2 regions of the Paeniglutamicibacter sp. MACA_103 genome follow, and region 2 is predicted to be linked to the other one. Evidence: riboswitches for the same ligand, from Rfam matches in the RefSeq annotation. Region 2 holds a riboswitch; the other holds the start of a gene.
What was found. A riboswitch is a leader RNA that binds a small molecule or an ion and turns the genes downstream of it on or off. The one in region 2 is predicted to bind S-adenosylmethionine.
Positions count from the first base shown of each region.

Region 1: linked by a shared signal. The riboswitch ahead of ACIPVK_RS02695 (methylenetetrahydrofolate reductase) and the one ahead of ACIPVK_RS06865 (hypothetical protein) in region 2 are both predicted to bind S-adenosylmethionine.

Region 1 is NZ_JBIXLN010000003.1:176,548-180,998, reverse strand. It holds gene metE (5-methyltetrahydropteroyltriglutamate--homocysteine S-methyltransferase) at 1-1,720, opposite strand, end outside; gene ACIPVK_RS02695 (methylenetetrahydrofolate reductase) at 1,775-2,701, opposite strand; SAM riboswitch class I at 2,805-2,922, opposite strand; gene ACIPVK_RS02690 (deoxyguanosinetriphosphate triphosphohydrolase family protein) at 3,276-4,451, shown strand, end outside.
Region 2 is NZ_JBIXLN010000010.1:81,648-86,098, forward strand. It holds gene ACIPVK_RS06855 (aminotransferase class I/II-fold pyridoxal phosphate-dependent enzyme) at 1-104, shown strand, start outside; gene ACIPVK_RS06860 (PDR/VanB family oxidoreductase) at 101-1,108, shown strand; gene ACIPVK_RS06865 (hypothetical protein) at 1,127-1,411, opposite strand; SAM riboswitch class IV at 1,434-1,566, opposite strand; gene ACIPVK_RS06870 (agmatine/peptidylarginine deiminase) at 1,674-2,702, opposite strand; gene ACIPVK_RS06875 (carboxymuconolactone decarboxylase family protein) at 2,902-3,462, opposite strand; gene ACIPVK_RS06880 (CGNR zinc finger domain-containing protein) at 3,578-4,159, shown strand; gene ACIPVK_RS06885 (zinc-dependent alcohol dehydrogenase family protein) at 4,263-4,451, shown strand, end outside.

The sequences.
Region 1 (4,451 bases), on a different contig from region 2:
GTTTGTTGGTCAGCGAGGCCGCGTGGGTGATCCACGGGACGGTGAAGGCCACCGGGCGGGAGACGTCGCCCCAGAGGATCGAGGGGCGGGTGGCGCGCGATCCGTAGGACTGCACCCAGCCGTTCTCGGTCTCGGAGAAGCCGTCGAAGTTCTCGGCGAAGTACTGGACCATGTCGTTGCGCTCGGCCTCGCCGTGCACCAGCACGTCGAGCCCCAGCTTTTCCTGCAGCTCGACGACACGGGCGATCTCGGCCTTGAGGAAGCCCTCGTAGGTGGCGTCGTCGATGGTGCCGGCCTTGTGGGCGGCGCGGGCGGTGCGGACCTCGGAGGTCTGCGGGAACGAGCCGATGGTGGTGGTGGGCAGCGGCGGCAGCGCGAGGGCCTGCTCCTGCGCGGCGTTGCGGGTCTCGGCGTCCGAGCGGGAGAAGTCGGCGGTGGTGAGGTTGGCCAGGCGCTCGCGCACCGAGGCGACGGTGGTCCCGGCGAATCCGGCGCGGTGGGCGATGGCCGACTCGGCGGCCGAGAGCTGTGCGGCGATGGCGGATTCGCCCTCGGCCAGGCCCTTGGCCAGGGTGATGACCTCGGCGACCTTCTGGTTGGCGAAGGCCAGCCATTCGGGCAGGTGTGCCGGGAGGTTCGCTTCCAGGGCGACATCGTGCGGGACGTGCTGCAGTGAGGTGGCGGTGCCGACGGCCAGGGTGCCGCCGGCCTTTTCGACCTCGGTGCGCAGCGCGGCGAGCGTGGCCAGCGAGGCGGCGAGGTCGTTGCGCCAGATGTTGCGCGAGTCCACGATGCCCGCGACCAGGGTGGAACCGGCCAGGTCGCCGAGGAATTCGGCGGTGGGTACGGCTCCGCGGACCAGGTCGGCGTGCACGGCTTCGACGCCGGCGCGGGCCAGCAGGCCCTGGGTGGCGCCCGGGCGGGCGACCTCGCCGGCGGTGCCGTAGCCGAGGCTCACCAGCAGTGCCGGGCGCTGAGTGGCGGCGGCCAGCTTCGAGTAGACGGTCTCGGCGAGTTCGCCGGGCACCGCCAGGGCGGCGCCGCGGTCGGTGACCAGGGCCGGCTCGTCAAGCTGGACCCAGGGTGCGCCGGCGGCGGCCAGGGCGGCAAGGATCTCGCCGTATGCGGCCACGACCGTATCGATGCGCGACAGCGGGTCGAAGCCGGCCGGTGCGCCGTCCTCGGCCTTGGCCAGCAGCAGGTAGGTGATCGGGCCCACGAGGGTGGGGCGGATGGTGTTGCCGTTGGCCGCGTGGGCCTTGAAGGATTCGACCAGGGCGGTGGCGTTGGCCTTGACGGGGGTCCCCTCGCCGATTTCCGGGACCAGGTAGTGGTAGTTGGTGTCGAACCACTTGGTCATTTCCAGCGGGGCGCGGGATTCGTCGCCGCGGGCCAGCACGAAGGATGCGGCGGTGTCGATGGCGCCGTCGGCGTCGGCCAGGTCGGCGAAGCGGGCCGGCAGGGCCGAGAGTGCGACGGTCGCGTCAAGCACCTGGTCGTAGTAGGCGAAGTCGCCCGGCAGCGAGGCGTCGCCGGCCGCCAGGCCCAGCCCGGTGAGGGTGGCGAGGTTGGAGTTCTGCAGTTCGAGGGCCGCGGCGTGCAGCGTGGCCTCGTCGGTGCGGGCGGCCCAGTGCGCCTCGAGGGCCTTCTTGAGCTCGCGGTTGGGCCCGATGCGCGGGTATCCGAGGACGGAGGCGGCGGGGAAGGTTGGCTTCGACATGGTGTTTCTCCTGTTTTTCTGGCGTTGTGGAAAGTGGTGGGAATGCAGGTGGGTCTAGACGGCGGCGCGGGTGGCCCAGGTGTTGCTGGCCTGTGCGCGGGTCCGCGGCAATTCGAGCTGTTCGATGACGTCGAGGGAGCCGCGGTGGTCGTTGAAGGTGTACAGGTGCACGCCCGGCGCCCCGTCCTCGAAGGCGCGCCTGGCCAGGTTGACGGCGGCGTCCACGCCGATGCGGTGGCGCTCGGCGTCCGATCCGGCGGTCTCCAGCGCGTGGGCCAGGAACGGGTCGGGGGCGATCCCGGTCATCGAGGCCAGTCGGTTCAGCCGCCTGAGCGAATTCAGCGGGATCACGCCGGGGATGATCGGGATGGTGACCCCGGCACGGCGGGCGGATTCGACGAGGTTGGTGTATTCATTGGCCTGGAAGTAGACCTGGGTGATTGCGTAGTTGGCCCCGGAACGTTCCTTGGCCAGCAATACCTCCACGTCGTGCTCGAAGGACGGGGACTCCGGGTGCCGGATCGGGTAGGCGGCAACGCCCACGCCCAGCCGTCCCCCGGCCAGGGCGGCCGAGTGGTCCGCCTCGACCTCGCGAATGAGTTCGATCAGGTAGCGGGCGAAGGGAAATTCCCCGCGCCATTCATCCGGATCCGTGGGCAGGTCCCCGCGCAGTGCCAGCACCCCGCGGACCCCCAGGGAGATGAAGTGGCGGATGAGGTTCTGCAGGGATTCGCGGCTCTCCCCCACACAGGTCAGGTGCGCCAGCGGGCGCAGCCGGGTGTTCTGGACCAAGTGCTCGATCAGTTCCAGCGACGCGTTGCGGCGTTCCGGGGACCCCGAGTAGGTCACCGACACGTAGTCCGGATCGGTTGCCTCCAGGGCCTGGATGCTGTTGAAGATCCCCTCGGTGGCGTCGCGGTTCACCGGCGGGTACAGCTCATAGGACAGTGACGGCGGTGCGGCTGTCGTTCCAATGCTCATGTGTGTCTCCTCGTTGGTACGAGGGAGGCATCAGGGATCGCCACAAAAGCCCCAGGGATCCGTCACGGATCTCCTGCGGCGATGATGTGTGAACCTTGAAGCGGCTCCATCGCTTCTGGCATTAGCACCCTCGCCGACAGGAATCCCCGAAACGGGACTCCATCGGATGATGGTTGCTGCGGCGTCAACGAGCCAGATCTCTCAGCCGCTCTTGATGGTTGATGTATCCATCTTGGAACAGCCCCGATCCAGACCGCAAGGAGCTTGCCGGCCCGGCCGTCACGAAGGGCAAAAACACTTCATGTGTCCACACGGCGTCATTTTCATCGGCGGCCCCGGTCACATTGTTACAGCGGCTGATTCGCCCCTTTCACCGGATATGCGGGGATTTTTACGCCGCGCGTTACGCCCGGCGAAACGCGTGAAGCCATTATGACGTGCGCTGCCAGCGCCGCCCGGGGAAGCCGCAGCGGCCGGACCCCGGGTCGTCGTGCCCGGATGCCGGGCCCGCGACGTTGCGCGGATCGCGTCGCAGGGTTCCTGCGCCCCGGCTTCCACTAGGCTGGTGCGCACCATGGACTACAGGAACACGACCCACCTCAGCGGCGGACGGGAACGGGCGATCCGCGAGGACTCGCGGCCCGGGGAAGACGAATTCCGCGTCGATATCGAGCGCATCCGCTTCTCCCCGTACTTCTCCCGGCTCTCGGCGGTGACCCAGGTGATCCCGCAGGCCGGAGCGGGCACCGTGGTGCACAACCGGCTCACCCACTCGCTGAAGGTCTCGGCCGTGGCACGCTCCATCGCCATCGGGCTGCGCAATGCCGACGAGCCCACGCGCACGTTGGTGGCGCAGCTCGGCGGCTGCGACCCCGTCGTGGTGCAGGCCGCCGCCGCGGCACACGACCTGGGCCACCCGCCCTTCGGGCACCTGGGCGAACAGGAACTTGACCGGGCGGCCCGCCAGATCCTCGGGTTGCCCGACGGGTTCGAGGGCAACGCCCAGTCTTTCCGCATCCTCACCGCGCTGGACAGCTGCGACGCGAGCCCGCGCGGGCTGAACCTGACCCGGGCGGTGCGCGCGGCGGTGCTGAAATACCCCTGGACCCGCAACGAATGGCGTTCCATGCCCGTGAGGCCCCCGGAACTGCTGCCTCGCGGCGTGGGCCTTGGCGGAGGCAGCCCCGCGCTGAAGTACTCGGCCTACGACATCGAGGCGGCCGAGATGCGCGATGTGCTCTCGGTGTTCCCGCAGATCGCCGAGCACCAGCAGACCCTGGAATGCTCGGTCATGGACATCGCCGACGACATCGCCTACGCGGTGCACGACCTGGACGATTTCTACCGTGCCGGGGTGCTGCAATACTCCCTGGTCTCCACCGAGCTGCGGCGCTGGCTCGACTCCGGGGCCGAACTCGCCGGGCTGGATGCGCGCGAGCTGGACCAGCGCCTGCCCGGCCACGGGCTCGAGCGCACCTGGCGGCGGGTCGCGGCGAAGGACCCGTGGATCGCCAATGCCGAGGCCTTCCGCGCCTCGGTGCAGCGCGTGGGCCACGACCTGGTCGAGGGCCTGCTGTCCCTGCCCTATGACGGCGGCCTGGATGCCGACCGCGCCGTCACCGCCTTCACCCGGCGCTGGATCGACAGGCTGCAGGCCTCGATCGCGGTGGAGAAGGACCCTGAGGTCCGCAGCGGGCACGTCCGGCTGGCCGACGAGGCCTGGCATGACGTGGTGGTGCTCAAGTTCGTG
Region 2 (4,451 bases):
CAGTCCTCGCCGCCTTGGACGAGCCGGCAGCGGCGCGGCCCCCTCAAACGCCGCAGACAGTACCCACCACCCACCCAATCCACAGCACTGGAGGTGCATCGTGATCAGCACAAGTGAAAAGCACGTCATCGAGGAACCGGTGGCGACCACCCAGACGAGCGAGGACGGGTTCTTCGTCGTGGACGTGGTGGACATCCGGCGGGAATCCGAGTCGGTGCTCTCCCTGGGCATTGCCCGCCCGGATGGTCTCGCCCTGCCGGACTGGGGTCCGGGATCGCACGTCGACGTCATGCTCCCCAACGGGCTGCTGCGCCAATACTCCCTGTGTTCCGCCCCCGGGGACCCGCGCTGGCGTTTGGGGGTGTTGCGGGAGCCCGCCGGCCGCGGCGGATCCGCCTACATCCACGACCAACTGAAGCCCGGCGAGCAGCTGCGCGTCAGGAGCCCGCGCAACAACTTCGTGCTCGGGCCCGCAGCCGAATACGTGTTCATCGCCGGCGGCATAGGCATCACGCCCATCCTGCCCATGCTGCGCGCGGCCGAGGCCTCCGGGGTACCGTGGCGCCTTGTCTATCTGGGGCGCAGCCGCAGCTCCATGGCCTTCACCGGCGAACTGGCGCAGTACGGCGAGAAGGTCCACGTGCACGCGGACGATGAGTCCGGGCTCTATCCCCTGGGTGGGCTGCTCGGCGACCCGGCGGCGGGATTCCACGCCTACGTGTGCGGCCCCGGCCCGCTACTGGACTACATCGCCACGCTCACCTCCGGTTGGCAGGACCCCGCACGGTTCCACTTCGAACGCTTTGTCGCCGACCCGACCGCGAGCGCGCCCGCCGCGGGAGACCATGAATTCACCGTGGAGACGACCGAGGGACTTGAAGTGCAGGTTCCGGTGGGCACCAGCATCCTCACCGCACTGGAAGAAGTCGGGGTGCGGGTGCTGAACTCCTGCCGGGAGGGCATCTGCGGGACCTGCGAGACCCCGGTTCTCTCGGGGGAGATCGACCACCGCGATTCGCTGCTCAGCGATCAGGAGCGGGAGGCCGGCGACACCATGATGATCTGCGTGTCGCGCTGCAAGGGCGGGCGCCTGGTGCTGGACATCTAGCACCCTGCCCCCCGGGCGTCAGGCGCGCAGGCGGAAGAACGAACTGCCGACCAGCTCGTGCGCCCCGGGCAGCAGGACCACCAGCAGCTCGGGGTTGAACTGGCCCTCGACGGGCCCGTGGCCCTCCAGGGCCGCCGAGAGCTTGTGCGGGGCCAGCGCCTCCAGCAACCACTCGTCGGGACCGGCACCCACGTGTAGCAGGTCGGTCTCGGCATCGAGGTTGAGCCAGGCGGTGATCCAGTCGCCGGCGAAGCGCGGCAGCGGGTTCGCTGTGGGGGATGAGGTCAGGGTGGGGCTGTACATGAAGTGCACACGTCCTTGGGGTTCGTTGTCCTTGCCCCTCCGCGCGGGATGCGCGACGGGGCCGCTTCGTCATCCGAACCACCCACCGTGCAACTATGGGGTTGGTATCTGGGAAAGGTCGGAGCCTTGCCTTGCGGCAGCCAGAATTCGTGAAGCTGTACCAACCCTACGGCGAAGCGGGGACACTTTGCCAGCGCGGGCGTGCGGGGAGCAACAAACGGTCATCTGTGACGGGGAGTGCCCCTGCCTTCCCGAAAGGGGTTCACTTCACCGTCGGCATCGGCTCCTGCTGGGTGATGCAGTGGATGCCGCCGCCGCGGGCGAAGAGCTCGCGGGCATCGACGCCCACCACCGTGCGCCCCGGGTAGGCGTCGGCAAGGACGGCAAGGGCCTTTTCGTCGTTGGGGTCGTTGAAGGTGCAGGCCACCACGCCGTCGTTGACGACCAGATGGTTGATGTAGCTGTAGTCCACGAACCCCTCGGCGTCGCGCAGCGTCGCCGGTGCCGGGACCTCGATGACGGTGAATTCGCGGCCCTGCGCATCGGTGGCGCCGTGGAAGGATGCGGCGATTTCCCGGCTGACCGCGTAGTCCGGGTGCTCGGGGTCCTCCTGCATGTGCACCAGCACGGTGCCCGGGGAGGGGAGCGTCGCGGCGATGTCCACGTGCCCGCGGGTGCCCAACTCCTCGCTGTCGCGGGTCAGCCCGCGCGGGAGCCAGTGCACCTTGGCCGCGCCCAGGGTGCGCGCGAACTCCGCTTCGACCTCGGCCTTGGTGATGCCGGGGTTGCGCCCGGGATCCAGCTGCACGGTCTCGGTGGCCAGCACCGTGCCCTGCCCGTCCGTGTGGATGCCGCCGCCCTCGTTGACCAGGGTCGAGGCGACGCGGGGCACGCCGGCCCACTCTGCCACCCGCTTGCCGATCAACGCGTCCTTGTCCCAGGCCGCCCAGTCCTGGGCGCCCCAGCCGTTGAACACCCAGTCGATGGCCGCGAGGCCGCCGTCCTCGTCCGTGACGAAGGTCGGTCCGATGTCGCGCATCCATGCGTCGTTGAGTTCGGCCGTGCGGATCTCGATGCGCTCATCGAGGTAGCGTGCGGCAATTTCCACGTCCGCGGGGTCCACCACCATGATGACCGGTGCGAACCCGGCCACCGCGTGGGCCACGTTGGCCCAGGTCGAGCGGGCCGCGTGCGCCTCGGCCTCGGTGTCGCCCAGCGTGTATCCCTCGTGGGGGAAGGCCATCCAGACGCGCTTCTGGGCCGAGGTCTCGGCGGGCATTGACCAGCTCATGATGCGTGCTCCTGCAGGGGTCGGTGGTGCGCGAGGCAACAGGGCCCGGCAAGGGGCACATGGGATCGGCGTCACACTAAATGAATGTCGTTCGTTTATTATGGCGGCTGCGCGAGGCATGCGCAAGGGGTGCCCCGTGAAACGCACCGGGCCCGCCGGCCGGCGATTCCGGCGGCGGGCCCGTGGCTGGGCTGGCGTCCTAGGCCATGGCGCCCTGGAGGTCCGCGGCGCGGACTGTGGGGAAGTCGATGTCGACCGCGGCGGCCTTGTTGTAGAAGTTGGTCAGCGTGTTCAGTGCGACGGCGGCGACGATCTCGCCGATTTCCTCGTCGGTGGCGCCGGCGGTGCGCACCGCGGTGAACTGCTCCTTGGTGACCGCGCCCCGGGTCTCGAGGATGGCGGCGGCGAACTTCAGCACTGCGTCGGTCTTGGGGTCCGCGGCCCGGGCACGGCGGGCGTCGAGGATCTCGTCCTTGCCCAGTCCGGCCTGGTGGGTGCCGGTGTAGGTGTGGACCGAGAGGCAGTAGTCGCAGGCGTTGGCCTGCGCGGTGGTCAGGGCGAGGCGTTCGCGCGTCACGGCGTCCAGGGCGCCGCCGGCCAGAGCGGCGGAGAGGCGGAGGTAGCCCTTGAGTGCGGCGGGGCTGTTGGCCATGGCCTTGGCCATGTTCGGGACGGCCCCCATGGCGCCCTGGACCTGCTTGAGCAGGGTCGCGGCGGTGCCCTCGGCGGTTTCCGGCTGGATGAATTCAATGCGTGACATGTTTGGCTCCTCGGTCGATTGTTCTTACGGTTTGGCTGGCGTCCAAACGTTAGAACGAGTAAAACACAATCTTCTCACGGTTGCAAATCACTGTTACCATAAGAATATGACGTTGATGTATGAAGGGGGCGCGCCCCTGCTGCGCGATGCGCTGGCGCTGGACCTGGCGAACACCCACTATGCGGTGCGCGGCAAGGCGGCCGAGGGCCTGCGGTCCGCGGCCGACCTCGACGCCTGGCTGCATGCACTGATGCCTGAACTGGCGGCGGGGGGCGGCGTCGGCGATCCCGGACAGCGGGACCTGGAGAGGTTCCTCGCACTGCGCTCCGCGGTGCGCGGGGTGTCCGCCACGCTGGTCTCCGGGGAACCCGTGTCGCCGGGCGACGCCGCCGCCGTCAATGCCGCAGCGCAGGCCGCCCCGTCCTGTCCGCAGCTGGAGCTGGGCCCCGACGGGACGCTCGCCGCGGGGGAGCTCACCGCCGCACCGGTGCTGGATGTGGCGCTGGCCGCGCTGGCGGCAGACGCCGTCGGGCTGTTCACCGGCGAACGGGCCGCGCGCCTGCGCGCCTGCCAGGCCCCGGGGTGCCCGCTCTTCTTCCTCAAGGACCACCCGCGGCGCGAATGGTGCTCCCCGGCCTGCGGCGCGCGCGTCCGCTCCTCGCGGGCCTACCGGAAGCGGACCGCCGCCTCCGCCTAGCGGGTCCGAAGCGATCCGCCGCCGGTTGCCGCGTCCGTGGCGCGGGGAGCCCCCGGGCATAGGCTGGAACCATTGCCGGCCCACCACCTTGCGGAGGAACCCCATGCGCGCCACCCTGATCCACGGACCGCGGGACATCCGCGTCGAGGACTGCCCAGAGCCCACCCTGCTCGCCGACACCGACGCCATCGTGCGCGTCACCGCCGCCTGCGTGTGCGGCTCGGACCTGTGGCCCTACCGCGGAGTCAGCCAAACGCCCAGGCCCCGGCGCATCGGCCACGAATTCATCGGC